Regions from separate parts of the Nitratidesulfovibrio sp. D1 genome, predicted to be linked through region 4. Evidence: predicted binding sites of a transcription regulator. Region 4 holds the regulator's gene; each other region holds the start of a gene.
What was found. Region 4 encodes sigma-54, which starts transcription at its own class of promoters, with help from an activator protein. Its sites were predicted from a motif close to CTGGCACGGNNNNTGCTT; they were not measured.
Positions count from the first base shown of each region.

Region 1: the regulator sigma-54 is predicted to act here: its motif matches at 2,319-2,336, upstream of ACR4XJ_RS05575 (ammonium transporter).
Region 2: the regulator sigma-54 is predicted to act here: its motif matches at 2,081-2,098, upstream of ACR4XJ_RS02810 (DUF5320 domain-containing protein).
Region 3: the regulator sigma-54 is predicted to act here: its motif matches at 1,525-1,542, upstream of ACR4XJ_RS06970 (flagellar hook protein FlgE).

Region 1 covers NZ_JBPGNZ010000002.1:563,339-567,546, forward strand. Annotated here, with positions in the region: gene ACR4XJ_RS05565 (bifunctional uridylyltransferase/uridylyl-removing protein GlnD) at 1-513, opposite strand, end outside; gene ACR4XJ_RS05570 (P-II family nitrogen regulator) at 608-946, opposite strand; gene ACR4XJ_RS05575 (ammonium transporter) at 1,031-2,239, opposite strand; gene tpx (thiol peroxidase) at 2,669-3,181, shown strand; gene ACR4XJ_RS05585 (hypothetical protein) at 3,495-3,968, shown strand; gene ACR4XJ_RS05590 (hypothetical protein) at 4,079-4,208, opposite strand, start outside.
Region 2 covers NZ_JBPGNZ010000001.1:675,477-679,684, reverse strand. Annotated here, with positions in the region: gene ACR4XJ_RS02820 (ATP-binding protein) at 1-596, opposite strand, end outside; gene ACR4XJ_RS02815 (P-loop NTPase) at 584-1,612, opposite strand; gene ACR4XJ_RS02810 (DUF5320 domain-containing protein) at 1,695-2,027, opposite strand; gene ACR4XJ_RS02805 (sigma-54 interaction domain-containing protein) at 2,259-3,620, shown strand.
Region 3 covers NZ_JBPGNZ010000003.1:301,432-305,639, forward strand. Annotated here, with positions in the region: gene folD (bifunctional methylenetetrahydrofolate dehydrogenase/methenyltetrahydrofolate cyclohydrolase FolD) at 441-1,307, shown strand; gene ACR4XJ_RS06970 (flagellar hook protein FlgE) at 1,648-3,153, shown strand; gene ACR4XJ_RS06975 (DMT family transporter) at 3,234-4,181, opposite strand.
Region 4 covers NZ_JBPGNZ010000002.1:99,787-103,994, reverse strand. Annotated here, with positions in the region: gene lptB (LPS export ABC transporter ATP-binding protein) at 1-689, shown strand, start outside; gene rpoN (RNA polymerase factor sigma-54) at 982-2,424, shown strand; gene hpf (ribosome hibernation-promoting factor, HPF/YfiA family) at 2,549-3,094, shown strand; gene ACR4XJ_RS03625 (PTS sugar transporter subunit IIA) at 3,104-3,553, shown strand; gene rapZ (RNase adapter RapZ) at 3,857-4,208, shown strand, end outside.

The DNA of each region.
Region 1 (4,208 bases), 460 kb from region 4:
CACGCAGTCGCCGATGGTGCGGAACCCGTGCCCCAGGGTGTACCCCGCGTCCCACAGCGGCAGGAACAGCGGCTGGGCAAGGTCGATGGCCTGCGGCGGGATGGAGCGGCCGCACAGGATCAGGATGTCGATGTCCGACCCCAGGCACAATTCCTCGCGGCCGTAGCCGCCCACGGCCACCAGGGCCACCTTGTCGTGGCCGCCGCGCAGTTCGGCGAAGCGGAGGCGGAAATAGTCGTCCAGCAGGCGGCTGTAGGCCCGCTCGAAACGCGATGCCCCCGTGGGCGCGGGCGCGGTGTCGCGGCAGCGGGCGTCGGGCCGGAGCCCGCAGGCATCCCCTTCCGGGCCGGATGCGGCAGCGCCCGCGTTGGTGCCTGCATTGGTGGAAGACGGGGCGGCGTCCAGACGTCCGAGCAGCCCGGCGCGCCCCTCGCGCAGGACCGTGGCGGCATCGCGCGGCGTGCCGGGCGCGCCGGCGGAAGCGGAGGAAGAGGGCCCGTGTGCCTGCATCATGTGGGTGGGGTGGGTGGTGGGGTGGGGGTGAGTATGGACGGGCGGCGCCCCGTTCGTTGCCGGGACGCCGCCCAATGGTTGCGGTATGTTGCGGCTAGATGGCTTCCACGCCGGTTTCACCGGTACGGATGCGCAGCACGTCTTCCACCGGAGAGATGAAGATCTTGCCGTCGCCCACCTTGCCCGTGCGGGCTGCCTTGACCACGGCGTCGACGATGGTTTTCACCTGCGCGTCGTCGACGACGACCTCGATCTTGACCTTGGGCATGAAGTCCACCTGGTATTCGGCGCCCCGGTACACTTCCTTGTGGCCGCGCTGGCGGCCGAAGCCCTTGACTTCCGTGACGGTCATGCCCTTCACGTCGAGGCTGGCCAGCGCTTCCTTGACCTCGTCCAGCTTGAAGGGGCGGATGATGATCTCAAGTTTCTTCATGATGTCCATCCTGAAGCTCGGTTCGTGTTCAGGGAAGGGATGACCCCTTCCGCCTTGTAGGCGACAACGGCGGCAGCGGCAACCCTAGAGCTGATAGCCCGCTTCGTTGTGCTCGCTGACGTCGAGACCGGCGACCTCCGCTTCCGCGTCCGTGCGCAGGCCGACGAGGGCGTCAACCACATGGAACAGGATGCGGCTGGCCACGTAGCAGAACAGCCAGGTGGCGACCACGGAGATGAACTGGATCCAGAGCTGCGAGGGGTTGCCGTAGAGCAGGCCGTTGACGCCGTTCACGGCTTCGACGGCGAAGATGCCGGTGGCCAGGGCGCCGAAGGTGCCGCCCACGCCGTGCACGCCCACCACGTCGAGCGCGTCGTCGTACTTGAACACATGCTTCATCAGCACGCCGCCGTAGCATAGGGCGCCACCCACCAGGCCCATGATGATGGCGGGCATGGGCAGGACGAACCCGGCGGCGGGGGTGATGACCACAAGACCGGCCACGGCGCCGGAGGCCGCGCCAAGGGTGGTGGGCTTGCCGGTGTGCAGCCATTCGGCGGCCATCCAGCTGACGGCGGCGGCACCGGCGCACAGGTGGGTGGTGACGAAGGCGTTGGCGGCCAGGCCGTTGGCGGCCAGGGCGCTGCCCGCGTTGAAGCCGAACCAGCCGAACCACAGGATGCCCGCGCCAAGCACGGTCATGGGCAGGTTGTGGGGCACGAAGGGCTCGCGGCCGTAGCCGTGGCGGCGACCCAGCACGTGGGCGGCGGCCAGGGCGGCGGCGGCCGAGCTCATGTGCACCACGGCGCCCCCGGCGAAGTCAAGCGCGCCAAGGCCGAACAGCCAGCCGCCACCCCACACCCAGTGGGCCATGGGGGCGTACACCACCACCAGCCACAGCACCGAGAACAGCAGCATGGCGCGGAAGCGGATGCGTTCGGCGTAGGCGCCGGAGATGAGCGCCGGGGTGATCACGGCGAACATGCACTGGAACACCATGAACAGCAGGTGCGGGATGTTGGTGACCGATTCGCCGGGCTCCATGCCCACGCCGTTCAGGAAGGCGAAGTCCAGCCCCCCGATGACCCCGCCGATGTCGGGGCCGAACGCCAGCGTGTAGCCGATGACCGCCCAGACGATGCTGGCCACGCCCAAAAGAATGAAGCTGTGCATGGTGGTGGAAAGCACGTTGCGCGCACGCACGAGCCCCCCGTAGAACAGGGCGAGCCCCGGGGTCATGAACATGACCAGTGCGGAGCAGACCAGGATGAAGGCGGTATCCGCCGCGTTCATGTGAACCTCCTCGAAATGTTGACGTACACCCCCCGCCGGACCGAACGGACAGGGGCAAACCCGAACGATGTCTGGGTAAAGGCAAGGAGCGTGCCAGCGCCTACAAAAAGGTCTGGTTCAATGAATTCACCGTGTTGCGCAAATCAACGTTTTCACTGTTTTATCATTTTGGTAATAATAAAAACAGAAATGGTGCTTATTTTGTAAAAATGAACACTTTTGCAGCAAGCACCAGAAAAAACGCCTCCCCCAGGTTTGCATGCCCCCGCAGTTGTGGTATGCCTTGACGAACCGCCGTGCCCCTCCGCCTGCCGCAGGCGGCGGGACGCGAAGCCGCCGCTGCCGCCACGGGCGCAGCGGCACGCCGCCAGGACTCCTCGCCCTGGCGGGCGGGCCCGTTGAACCTCATTCCGCAGGAGGCGGATACCCATGGACCGTACCGGCATCATCACCTTCAGAGGCACTCCCCTTACCCTCGGCGGCAGCCCGGTGGCCGCGGGCGACAAGGCCCCCGGCTTTTCCGCCCTGGCCAACGACCTTTCCCCGCGCAGTCTGGCCGATTACGCGGGCAAGGTGCTGCTCATATCGGCCGTGCCCTCGCTGGACACCGGCGTGTGCGACATGGAAACCCGGCGCTTCAACCAGGAGGCCACCCGCCTTGGCGGGGACGTGCGCATCCTGACCATCAGCTGCGACCTGCCCTTCGCCCAGGCCCGCTGGTGCGGCGCCGCCGGGGTGGACGCGCTGGAAACCCTGTCCGACCACCGCGACCTGTCCTTCGGCACCGCCTACGGCGTGGTGATCAAGGAACTGCGCCTGCTGACCCGCGCCATCTTCGTGGTGGACCGGTCCGGCACGGTCACCTACACCGAGATCGTGCCCGAAGTGAGCCACGAGCCCAACTACGAGGCCGCCCTGGCCGCCGTGCGCGCCGCCCTCTAACGGGGGGCTTCCCCGCCGCGCGCGGGCCAGCCCCCCGGCAATGCGCGGCGGGTGTGCAAAAACGGCCTGTTTTACGAAAATGACAATGCGGTTTCGCCCACGCGGAACCGCATTGCCGTTTCCTGTCCGGATTGTCATTTACTGTCCGGTTCGTTGCCGTGTGCGGGATGCAGGCCGCAACGGCCAGCCAGCCTTGCACGGCGGCCCCGCCTGGGCTAGGCTGCGCCACCCCGTCACCATCCGGGCCAGCCCCGCGCCGCACGCCGGGACGGCCCGTTCCGCGACACGCAGCCTTCAGGAGAACGCCCGCCCCATGTCCGCAACATCCGCATCGCCCCTCACCCCCGACCAGACCCGCGCCCACGTCGTCGCCACGGTGCTGCGCCACCTGTCGCGGGGCATGGAACGCCGCACCGAAGCCCTGGAGGATTTTCTGGCCGTGACCATGCCCGACATGGACGAACGGGGGGCGCGGGCGCTGTCCTCCATGGTGCCCCGGCTGCCCGAATCGCTGTACGGCAAGTGGGCCTCCATGTTCGTGGACCGGTTGCAGGAAACCGTGCCCCACGAGCACGTGGCGGCCCTGTGCGACGGCAGCGCGGAAAACGACGCCACCCTCGCGCTGGTCTACGTGATGTTCATGGAATCGGAAAAGATGGAGCGCCAGGTGGCCGAAGACCTGCACGCCCTGGGCATTTCGCAGCAGGGGCAGGACGACGCGGGCGCCCTGCTGGGGGCATACCTGCGCGCCCGGCTCACCTCGCGCGGGCAGGGCCCGGCCAACTGAACGCGGCGCGCAGGCGCGGGGCGCGACTGGCGCAACCGGCGCAAAAAACAAGGGCCGCGCACATGCGCGGCCCCGCGATTTCCACCGGCCCCCGCCGGACGTTCCGTCTGCTACTGCTTCTCGACCTTCAGACCGTCGTCGGTGGCGGTCAGCAGGTAGGTGCAGCTTCCGGTGTCGAGACAGTAATCCGACCCCGGAAACAACGTGGCGCGGGCGGTCCATTCGTCGTTGACGAAGACG
Region 2 (4,208 bases), on a different contig from region 4:
CCGGCCAGCGAGGCGATGACCGGGCAGCCCACCCCCGGCGAGCCGTCGATGAGCACGGTGTCCGCCCCCAGCGCCCCGGCGATTTCGCGGGCGCGGGTGCGCACCGTGCTCACCAGTTTGCCGGAGTTTTCCTCGCCCATGTCAAGCGCCGCGTGCACCATGGGGCCGCAGCGGGTGTCGGAGACGTACCATTCGCCGCAAAGCCGCTCGTCCAGCGCCACGGCCCCCTCGGGGCAGACGTGGGCGCAGGCGCCGCAGCCCTCGCACATCTCGCGGGCCACGTACGGCGGCGCATCCAGTGCGCCGTAGCGGCACGCCGCCGTGCAGGCCCCGCAACGGGTGCAGAGACCGGCGTCGATGCGGGCCAGCACGCCGCTGTGAAAGTCGTGCCGTTCGCGCACCACGGGCGCCAGCAGCAGGTGCAGATCCGATGCGTCCACGTCGCAGTCGGCCAGCACCAGCGCGGGCGGTGACGCTCCCTCTTCCCGCGCGGTTCCCGCCGGGGCGGCGCTTTCGCGGGCCACGGCCGCCAGCGCCGCCGTGACGCTGGTCTTGCCCGTGCCCCCCTTGCCGCTGATGACCACTATCTGCCGCATGTCCGCTCCCTTGCGTTCGCGTCTCTGGCCATGGCCTCCATCGTATCCGCCAGTTTGGCGTAGGCCGCGCGCATCTCCGGCGCGGCGTCGTGCACCAGGCTGCCGGTGGCCCCGCATTCCGTCGCCGCCCGGCTGAAGGGGATGGTCACCAGCAGGGGCACGCCTTCGCGCGCGGCCCAGTCGCGCACGGGGTCGTCCGCCGCCGGAGTTGCGCCGGGCTGGCCCATCCCGGCCCCCATCCCGATTCTATTCAGCACCACGGCATGCGGCAGGCGCAGGTGCCGCGCAAGGCCCACGGCCAGACGCAGGTCGTGCAGGCCGAAGGGCGAGGGCTCGGCCACCAGCAAGAGCAGGTCGGCGTCATGCACGGCGTTGATGGCGGCGCACGCGACGCCCGGCGGGCAGTCGCGGATGGTGAAGACGCACGGCTCCGGCGCGTCATCCCCCCGCGCGACGGGCGCCACCGGGGGCGGCACGTCCTTCACCGCCTTGATCAGCGGGGTGGCCATGGCCTCGCCGATGCGCAGCACTCCGTCCCGAAAACGCAGGACGGGCGTTGCGCCGGGGCGTGCGGAGCCCCTTTCCGCCGTGTCCGCGCCATCGCCCATGGCCGGGCGGATGCGGGCGATGCCGCCTCGCACTTCGCCCACCAGGCGCGTGGCGGAGGTCATGGCTCCCGTGGGGCAGACCAGGGCGCACAGCCCGCAGCCGTGGCACAGGTCCGGAAAGTCCAGCACCGCATCGCCCATGAACGCCAGAGCCTTGAAGCGGCAGGCATCCACGCAGCGGCGGCACGCCGCGCCAAGGCACAGGGTTTCGTTCACCTTGGGCACGGGCAGGGTGCACTGTTCGCGTGTCTTCCACTCCACGGGCAGGAACAGGTGCGCGTTGGGTTCCTCCACGTCGCAGTCCGCGAGCGCCACCCGATGGCCCCGCGCGGCAAGCAGCGCGGCAAGGTTCACGGCCACGGTGGTCTTGCCCGTGCCCCCCTTGCCGCTGGCGATGGCCAGTTTCATGCGGCCTCCGTCGCGGCGCCGCGTGCATGCAGGCCGCCGGGGACGGCGATTCCCGGGCGGCCTGCCGGTTTGTCGGCGGGCGTCATCGGCCGCCGCCGGTGGAGGGCGGAACGGCCGGTCCGCGTCCGCGTCCGGCTCCGCGCCCCGGTCCGAGCCCCCTGCCGAGACCCCTGCCGAAGCCCCTGCCGTTGCCCGGCCGCAGGGCGTCGATGGCGTCCCGCGCCATGCCGAGCACGTTGCCGAGGCTGGCGGCAAGTTCGTCAAGGGCGGAAGCCTCCGCCCCCGCGTCATCAACCACGGGCGGGCACGGGCGGCCAGCGGGCTCACGCCGCGCCCGTGCCGCGCCGCAGCGGCCCATGCCGCGTCCGGTGCCGGGGCCCTGCCCCAGGGGACCTGTTCCGTTCATGCTGGGCATAAGCGCCTCCTGATTACAGGTGAAACCGTGACCACGCGGCCACGGTTGCCGGTCAGCATGAACCGTTCCAGCGCGGGACGGTCAATGATGCTGCTCTGTTATGACGGGCATGAAGCGCCTGGAGAAAAAACGGGCGCGAAACGCGCCCGCGTGATACGTGAATGCTTGCATACCAAATAAACGGCAGTGTCGCGCCACGCGGCGCGCCGTATCCGGAAAAAGGAGCACGCCATGGCCCTGCCGCGTGACATATCCTGCGAAACCATCATGGAAAGCGTGGCCGACGGCGTGTTCACCGTGGACCTCGACTGGCGGATCACCTCGTTCAACCGGGCGGCGGCGGAAATCACCGGGGTGCCCCCGCACGAGGCCCTGGGCAGGCGCTGCCGCGACGTGTTCCATTCCAGCATCTGCGACGGGGCCTGCGTGCTTCGGGCGTGCATCGAGCAGGACATGCCGCTGGGCAACCGGTCGGTGTTCATCCTGCGCCCGGACGGCTGCAAGGTGCCCGTGAGCATCAGCGGCGCGCCCCTGCGCGACCGGCGCGGCAGGCTGATGGGCGGGGTGGAGACCTTCCGCGATCTTTCCGCCCTGCACCTGATGCGCAAGCAACTGGACGGCCAGCACACCGTGGAGGACATCGTCACCCGCGGCGCGGCCATGATCCGCCTGCTGGGCATCCTGCCGCAGGTGGCGGCCAGCGACGCGCCCGTGCTGGTGCTGGGAGAATCGGGCACCGGCAAGGAACTGTTCGCCCGCGCCATCCACAACCTGAGCCCGCGGCGGGGCAGGCCCTTCGTGGGGGTGAACTGCGGGGCCCTGCCGGAACACCTGCTGGAATCGGAACTGTTCGGCTACAAGGCCGGGGCGTTCACCGACGCGCGGCGCGACAAGCCGGGCCGCTTCGCCCTGGCGGACGACGGCACCATCTTCCTCGACGAAATCGGCGACATGCCGCTGCCCTTGCAGGTGAAGCTGCTGCGGGTGTTGCAGGAGAAGGCGTACGAACCGCTGGGCGCGGTGCGGCCCCAGGCGGCGCCCGCGCGGGTCATCGCCGCCACCAACCGCGACCTGGAACGCCTGGCGGGCGAGGGGGGATTCCGCAGCGACCTGTACTACCGGCTCAACGTGGTCATGCTGCGCCTGCCCGCCCTGCGCGAGCGGCCGGAGGACATCCCCCTGCTGCTCGACCACTTCGTGTCGCAACGCAACCTGCTGAGCGGCAAGGATATCGAGGGCGTGTCCGAGGACGTGCTGCACCTGTTGCTGCGCTATCCCTTTCCCGGCAACGTGCGCGAGTTGGAGAACATCATCGAGTATGCGTTCATCCTGTGCCCGCGCGGGTTCATCCAGTTGGAACACCTGCCGGAGTATCTGCTGGGCGCTCATGCGCCGCCTGCCGGTCCCGGTCTGGCGGCGGGCGGGACCGTGGCGGCGGTTGCCGCCGGGCCGCGCACCATGGCCGCCGCCAAGCTGGCCGCCGCGCGCGAGGCCCTGCGGCGGCATGGCGGGCGTGTGATGGCGGCCTGCCGCGAACTGGACATATCCAAGGATACCCTGCGGCGCATCCTGAAGGGCGGCGGAGCGGGCTGAGCCGTCCGCCGTGGAGGGAAGGCGGGCCTGGCAGAGCGCAGGGCGGATCACGGGCTGCTGCGGCGCGGTCGCCGGGGGAAGAATGGGCGTATTTTACGCCCATTTTTCGTTTGGGGCGTGTTTCGCGCCCGTATCGGGGGCCTCTCCGGGACGCCGCGAGCGCCACGCACCTGCAACATGCCGTGATGACGGCGCGTTTCCGGATGGCATCATGCATGCTTGGTGGGGGTGCGGCCGCCGCGCCGCGGGGACGCCATGAATGCCCATGTCTGCCTTGCCTGCATCGAGGATCGCCTTGCCACGCTGCTGGAAACGGCCGCCGAACTGCGTTGCGTGCGCATGTCCGGCGGGGTTCCAGCGGAACGGACCGTCCTCCCCGTGCCGGACGGCGGTTCAGCGCCGCTCATCGACGTTCTGTCGCGCCATGGAGTTTCCCTGCTGGTGTGCGGAGGGATCCGTCCATGCTGGCGGAACGCCGTGGAGATGGCCGGGATCGCCGTCCTGCCGTGGCTTTCGGGCAGCGAGGCGGACGTGCTGTCCGCCCTTGCGCGGGGCAGGCCGGATACGCTTGCCATGCCCGGATGCCGT
Region 3 (4,208 bases), on a different contig from region 4:
GCATAACGGCTGCCGCACGCTCCCTTCGGGAAAACGTCCCCTTCCTTGCCAGCTCCCAAAGATCGTAGTTTCACCCGTTTTCCCGGCACCAGCCATCCGCGCGGAAGACCGCGCGGAGTATAGGGAAGAAAGGCAGCCCGGCAGATGAAAAAAAGCCGGAGGCAGGAAAAACGCCGATTGCAGGGTGGCCGGAGTACCGGTGACCCTGGAGGACCGGCAGGAAATTTCAGCGTTATCCCATCCCCTGAAAAGGGGGTCCGGGGGAGCATGCTCCCCCGGCGGGGCACGGGGCGGAGCCCCGGCTCAAAAAAGCTGCCCGCTCTCCTGCAAAAGGACAGGGCGGCGGTAATGGCGGATGCGACCGGGACGCGATGACGGTGCCGGGCAGCGGAATCGGACAGGCGGCGCGCACGCGCGCCGGATTTCGGGAGGTTGGACATATGATGCTGCTCGACGGCAAGGCGACGGCTGCGGCCATTCGCGCGGAGCTGAAGGAAGAGGTGGCGGCGGGGCTTGCGGCGGCGGGCCGCGCGCCGGGGCTGGCGGTTATTCTGGTGGGCGACGACCCGGCCTCGCAGGTGTACGTGCGCAACAAGGAGCGCGGCTGCGACGAGGCGGGCATCCGGTCCGAGGCGTTCCGCCTGCCCGCGGACACCACGCAGGAAGCGCTGGAAGCGCTCATCGACGAACTGAACGGGCGGGCGGACATCGACGGCATCCTGCTGCAACTGCCGCTGCCCAAGGGGCTGAACAGCCAGCGCTGCCTGGAGCGCATCAGCCCGAAAAAGGACGTGGACGGCTTCCACCCCGAGAACATGGGGCGTCTGGCGCTGGGGCTGCCGGGCTTCCGGCCGTGCACCCCGGCGGGGGTGATGACCCTGCTGGAGCGCTACGATCTTTCGCCCGCCGGGAAGAAGGCCGTGGTGGTGGGGCGCAGCAACATCGTGGGCAAGCCGCTGGCGCTGATGCTGGGCGCGCCCGGCAAGTACGCCAACGCCACGGTGACGGTGTGCCATTCCGGCACGCCGGACCTTGCCGAGGAATGCCGCCGGGCGGACTTCCTGTTCGTGGCGGCGGGGCGGCCGTGCCTGGTCACTTCGGACATGGTCAAGCCCGGCGCGGTGGTGGTGGACGTGGGCATTCACCGCACCGACGAAGGGCTGGTGGGCGACTGCCAGTACGACGACATCAGCTGCATCGCTTCGGCCATGACCCCGGTGCCCGGCGGCGTGGGCCCCATGACCATCGCCCAACTGCTCGTCAACACCGTGATTTCGTGGAAGGCCCGCACCGGCATCGCCGGGTAGCGGGCGGATATCGACGGATTTCAGGGCCGCGCGGCACATGCCGCGCGGCCCTGTTGCGTCATGTCGGGTGCCGGGGGATGTCATGCCCGCGTGGCGGCGGGGTTGCCGCACGTGTCGCCCCGGCATGGCCCGGCCATGGGCAGGTTCTGCCGCCCGGTGGAGTTGTTGCGGGACATCCGTCTTTACATTCCGCAAGGTTGCTTCGCGCCGCCTTGCACTGGCACGGCTCGTGCTTTGCGACCCCTCAGGGAAGAATCTTCCCCGGCCCCGCGCGCCCGCGCTCCGGCAGGAGCGGCGGCACGCGGATGGGCCGGGGCACTTCGCGCCCGAGGAGACACGCATGTTACGCGCCCTCTATTCCGGTGCCTCCGGCATGAAGACCCTGTCGCAGGGCATGCAGGCGGTCAGCAACAACCTGGCCAACGTCAATACCGTGGGGTTCAAGCAACAGCAGGCGCTGTTCGAGGACCTCATGAGCCAGTACGCGGGCACGGGCAACTCGGCATCCACCTCCATCAGCCAGGTGGGTCTGGGGTCGCGCCTTACGAGCATCCGTACCATGTACGGACAGGGGCCATACGAGTCGGGCACGGACATCACCGACCTGTCCATCAACGGCAAGGGGTTCTTCCAGGTCACCTCCGGCGACAAGATCCACTACACCCGTGCGGGCAACTTCCGGTTCGACAAGGACGGCAACCTGGTGGACCCCAACGGGTTCGTGCTCAACGGGCGGCCCATCCTCGACGGCGTGGAGGGGGCCGCCACCGGCATCAGCCTGCCGCCGGGCGAGAACGGGCGCAACATCATGCCCGCCAAGGCCACCACGTCCATCACGGCCATCAACAACCTGGGCTCGGGCGACAGGTCGTCCGACGCGGCCAACCCGTTCTTTTCGCTGCTGTCCAAGTGGAACGGCGCGGCGGACAGCCCCCTGGGCGATTCGGCCTACTCGTACAAGCAGGCCATCAAGGTCTACGACGCCTCGGGCAACGCCCACGACGTGACCATCTATTTCGACGGGGCCGGAGAGAGCGGCGGCAACAAGTATTTCGAGTTCGTGGTGGGCATGGACCCGGCGCACGACGGCTCGGCCCTGGCCGGGACATCCGGGGCGGGGCTGCTGATGGCCGGCACGCTGACCTTCAATTCATCCGGCCAGCTGGTGAACATGTCGGCCTACACGCCCACGGGCGCCGACGCCACCAACCTCGGCAACTGGGCGCCGGCCTCGTTCGGCGCGGACGGGTTGCCGCAGTTCACCGCCACCTTCGCGGGCGGCGGGGGGGCGCAGGGGGTCGGCCTGGACCTTGGCCTGTCCTCGTCATCCGGGGCGTGGACGGCGGGCGCAGGCAGCCCGGCGGCGGTGGGGTCCGACGCGTCGAACCTGACGGGCATGGCCGGGGCCAGCCTGGCCGCCCTCAGCACCACGGCCTACGGCGGCAGTTCGTCGGAAATCCGGTCCAGGCAGGATGGCTATGGGCAGGGTTTTCTGGCGGGCATCGACATCAATTCGGAGGGCATCATCAGCGGGCGCTACAGCAACGGCCAGAGCGCCGACCTGTACCGCATCACCCTGTACCGCTTCACCAGCGAGGACGGCCTGCGCCGCGAGGGCATGAACCACTTTTCGGCCACGCGGGAGTCCGGAGCGGCGGAAGAGGGCCTGCCCGACACCGAGAACTTCGGCACCGTGGCCGCCAAGACGCTGGAGCAGTCCAACGTGTCCATGGAGCGGGAATTCGTGAACATGATCATCTACCAGCGCGGCTTCCAGACCAACTCCAAGTCGATCATGACGGCGGACGCCATGATCCAGAGGGCGCTGGAACTGAAGCGCATGTAGCCATCAGCAAGCACCGGCATGCGAAAGGCCGTCTCCCGGTTTGGGGGGCGGCCTTTTTGCGTCGGGCGAAGGGGAAGGGGCTACCGCCCTGCGCCGGGCTGCGGCGCGGTCTCGTCCGGTGTGGCGGGGTCCGGCACGGTGGCCCCGCGGCCCTGCGAAAGCAGCACGCCCACCAGCACCAGGCCGGAGGCCGCGTACTGCTGCGGGGCCAGTTCATCGCCCAGCAGCACCCGGCCCATGAGCAGGGTGATCACCGGGATCAGGTTGATGAACGCCGAAGCCTGCCCGGCGGGCAGGCGGCTGACCCCGAAGTTGTACAGCCCGTATGCGCCCAGCGAGATGCACGTGCCCAGATAGACCACGGACAGGGCGGGCAGCAGCGGGAAGGCGTCCGGCAGTTGGGTGGTGGGCAGGAACAGCAGCGGCAGAAAGAACGCGCTGCCCGCCAGCGACTGCACGGCGGTGATGAACAGCGGCGGGTAGGTGGCGGACAGCTTCTTGGCGTTGATGACGTACCCGGTGGCGCTGACCATGGCGCACAGTTCCAGCAGGTTGCCCAGCAGCGGGTTGGGCGCGTTCTCGGAACTGGTCCCGCCCAGACTCAGCCAGACCACCCCCACGATGGCCAGGCCGAAGCCGTACCACACCCGGCGGGCCAGCCGTTCGCCCAGCACGATCCAGGCGGCCACGGCCACGCACAGCGGCATCACCGAAACGATCATGCCCGCCTGCGAGGCCGAGGTGTAGCGCAGGGCGTACGCCTCGAACACGAAGTACAGGCATGGCTCGCACAGGGCCATGGCCCCAAGGCGCTTCCAGTCGCCCTTGCGGTAGCGCACGTGGCGGAAGTTGCGCCACAGGGCCAGGAACACCGCCGAGGAAATGCCCATGCGCCCGAACACCACCACCATGGGGTCGAAGCCTTCCAGGGCCACCTTCATGGCGATGAACGAACTGCTCCACAGCAGCATGGCCAGCAGCAGGGCCAACGTTGCGGAAGAGACGGGCGCGGTGCGGGGTGCGGACATGACGGTTTTTGGCGAAAGGGGTGCATG
Region 4 (4,208 bases):
AGTTCGGCCAGCGCGAGGTGGTGCGCGGCGTCTCGCTGTCCGTGACCCAGGGCGAGACCGTGGGACTGCTGGGCCCCAACGGCGCGGGCAAGACCACCACTTTCTACATGCTCATCGGCATCATCAAGCCCACTGCGGGAAGGGTGGAGCTTGACGGCCGCGACATCGCCGACTGGCCCCTGCACGAGCGGGCCCGGGTGGGGCTGAGCTACCTGCCGCAGGAAAGCTCCATCTTCCGGCGGCTCACGGTGCGCCAGAACCTGCAAATGATCCTGGAGCACACCGGGCTTTCCAAGGCCGGGCAGAAGGAACGCTCGGACATGCTGCTGGCGGACTTCGGCATCACCCACCTGGCCGATTCCGTGGCCATGCACCTGTCCGGCGGCGAACGGCGTCGCCTGGAGATCGCGCGGTCCATGATCCGCGAGCCCAAGTTCATCCTGCTGGACGAACCCTTCGCGGGCATCGACCCGCTGGCCGTGGACGACATCCAGCAACTGATCACCGGCCTGCGCGACCGGGGCATCGGGGTGCTCATCTCCGACCACAACGTGCGCGAAACCCTGCACATCTGCGACCGGGCCTACCTTGTGCACCAGGGCGAGGTGATCCTGGAGGGCACGCCCGCGCACATCGTGGACAACCCGCGCGCGCGGGACGTGTATCTGGGCGAAGGATTCTCCCTGTAGCGGGCCTGGGCATGCATCGTACGCCAGCGGCGTCCTCCGGTTTCCGGGGGTCGCCGTTTTCGTTTGTCTGACAGGGGGTTGCGCGCATGCGCAATGTTGACCCGCGAATCGGCGACAGCGGTTGCATACTTCTTGCTTCTGTGGCATGGTTCACCTAACCTCTTGGGGAAGGGAACACATTTTCACTGTGGGCCGTTTCTTGCTTGACGCCGCGCGCCGCGTCGCGTCGTCATCTCGTTCGGCCTCAACGCAAGGTGCATAGGGCCTCGAAAGGTCCAGGGGTTGTCCACGCATGGCATTGGAACTCAGACAACAGCTCAAGCTCACCCAGCAACTGGTGATGACGCCGCAACTGCAACAGGCCATCCGGCTGTTGCAGCTTTCGCGGCTGGAGCTTGTCGAGACGGTGCAGCAGGAACTGCTGGAAAACCCGTTTCTGGAGGAAACCCAGGACGAGGGACCGCTGGCCGAGACGCCCGACCAGCGTGACGCCGCCAGCGATCCCGCCACCGCCGCAGATGCCGCCTACGACCGCGAGATTGCCCGCGAGGCCGATTGGGAGGACTACCTGGGCGACTTCGCCAGCACCAGCCGCCAGTCCACGGTGCGCGAATCGGAACTGCCGGAGGAGATGACCTCGTTCGAGGCGCGCTACGCCGCCAAGCCTTCGCTGGAAGGGCACCTGATGTGGCAGTTGCGCCTGTCCTCGCTTACCGAGCGCCAGAAGGACATCGGCGAGGTGATCATCGGCAACATCGCCTCGTCCGGCTACCTGCACGCCACCCTCGACGAAATTGCCGAGATGGCGGGCGTGGCCCCGGCCGAGGTGGAGCCGGTGCTGCACGCCCTGCAACGCTTCGACCCCGTGGGCGTGGCCGCCCGCACCGCGCAGGAATGTCTGCTGGTGCAGATAGAAATGCTGGGCTACACGCGCGACAAGGTGCTGGTGGAACTGGTGCGCGACCACCTGGAAGACCTTGAGAAGCGCCGCTACAAGCCGCTGTTGCGCAAGTTCCGCCTGACCATGGAGGACCTGAAGGAATACCTGGACCTCATCCAGACCCTGGACCCCATGCCCGGCGCCAGCTACGGCGGGAGCGACCCGCAGTTCGTCAGCCCCGACGTGTACGTCTACAGGTACGACGACGACTTCATCATCATGCTCAACGAGGACGGCCTGCCGCACCTGCAACTGAGCACCATGTACGAGCGGTCCGCCGCGGCGGCCGCGTCGGCGGGCGAGCGCGAATATTTCCAGGAAAAGATGCGCTCGGCATCGTGGCTCATCAAGAGCCTGTACCAGCGCCAGCGCACGCTGTACAAGGTGGTGGAATCCATCGTGAAGTACCAGCGGGGCTTTTTCGAGGACGGGGTTTCGCGCCTGAAGCCGCTCATCCTCAAGGACATCGCCGACGACATCGGCATGCACGAATCCACGGTCAGCCGCATCACCACCAGCAAGTACGTGGCCACCCCGCACGGCATCGTGGAGTTGAAGTTCTTCTTCAACAGCGCGCTGGAACTGGACGACGGCAGCCAGGTGGGTTCCGAGAGCGTGAAGGCGCTGATCAAGAAGCTGATCGGCGGCGAAGACCCCAAGGAACCCCTGAGCGACGAGCGCATCGGCGAAATTCTGAAGGAACAGCTCAAAGTCAATATTGCCCGCAGGACCGTTGCGAAGTATCGTACTGCCATGGACATTCCCTCCTCTTCCAAGCGGAAGGAACTGTTCTGACGGCCCGTGCCCCCGCGCCCGACCCGGCGACCAGGGGGGCACCCGTCGCCGGCGGCGCATCCGGCAGCCGCACCCCGCGTGCGGGCCGCGCGCCGCATTCCCCCTCTCACCACTGGAGGAGCGTATGAACATCGCCTTCACCTTCAAGAACTTCGAACCCTCCGACCACCTGAAGAAGTACGCCCGCCGCCGTCTTGAAAAGCTTGGCCGGTTCGTCGGCAAGTCCGCCCTGGACATGCAGGTGAACCTTTCCGTCGACAAGTTCCGCCACAAGGCGGAAGTGCAGATGGCCGGCGACGGGTTCACCCTGTCCGCCGTCGAGCAGTCCGAAGACATGTACGCCACCATCGACCTGGTGCTGGAAAAGCTGGATTCGCAGCTGCGCAAGCAGGTGGAAAAGCAGAAGGACCGCCGCCGCTCCGTCCAGTCCGAAAAGGTGGGCAAGGGCATCGACGTGTTCACCTTCAGCACCATGGGCGAAGGCGAGGACCGCACCATCGTCGGCACCGACCACTTCGCCCCCAAGCCCATGCACGTGGACGAGGCGGCCATGCAGCTCGACCAGGGCGACAACGAATTCTTGGTGTTCCTGAACGCCGAAGTGGAACGCGTGAACATCATCTACCGGCGTCGCAACGGCGATTTCGGCCTTATCGATCCGGTCGTCTAGGCGTCATACATGAGGCTTTCGGAGTATCTTCACGATGATCTGATCCTGCCCGAGCTCTCCGCCGGCACCAAGAAGGAAGTGCTGGCGGAACTCGTGCAGGCCGTGGTGCGGCGGCATCCCGAAGTGGATGCCGCCGTTGCGCTGGGCGTGCTGCAGGACCGCGAGGGCCTGGGCACCACCGGCATCGGCGACGGGGTGGCCATCCCCCACGGCAAGCTGGCGTCCATCGGCGACATCGTGGTGGCCGTGGGGCGCAGCGTGCCCGGCCTGGACTTCGACGCGCTGGACATGAAGCCCTGCCACCTCTTTTTCCTGGTGCTGGCCCCGGAGCAGGTGGCGGGCATGCACCTGCGCATCCTGGCCCACATCTCGCGCCTGCTGAAGGACCCGCAGTTCCGCCGCGCCATGCTCGAGGCGCCGGACGGCGAGGCCTTCCGGGCCATCATGCGGACCACCTGATCCGTGACGCGTGACCCATGACGCGGGCACGCCGGAACGGCGGGGCAGGGCGGTCCTTGGCCGCACCGTCCGCCGTCAGGCCGTAACGCGCATGCTCCACCTGTAACCGCCAGCGTACATCGCAGCGCCCACCGCAACGGCATCCGGCACGGGCCGCCCGAGGAGTCCGCCATGCCCACCAAGGCCACGCCGTCCGACATATCACCCGCCCAGGCGGAGTCCGACGCCGTATCCGTCCCGCTTCCGGCCACCGGCAAAGGCCCGGAAGCACGCGGAGACGCGGCGGCCGAGGCGGGCAGCCCGGTGGCCGCCGCCGACTTTCCCGTCATCATCGTCACCGGGCTGTCCGGCGCGGGCAAGAGCACGGTGCTCAACGTGCTGGAAGACCTGCGCTATTTCACGGTGGACGGCCTGCCCGCCACCCTGGCCCCGCAGATGGTCACCATCCTGAACCGCGAGGCGCTGGCCCACTATCAGGGCCTGGTGCTGGGCATGGACCTGCGCGAAAGCAACTTCGTGCGCAATCTTGAAAAATCGCTGGAACGGCTGCAAGGCATGGGCATACGCCCGGCGGTGGTGTTCATAGAAGCCAACCCCGCCGTGCTCAACCGGCGCTACGCCACCACCCGCCGCCCGCACCCCCTGGAAAGCGAGG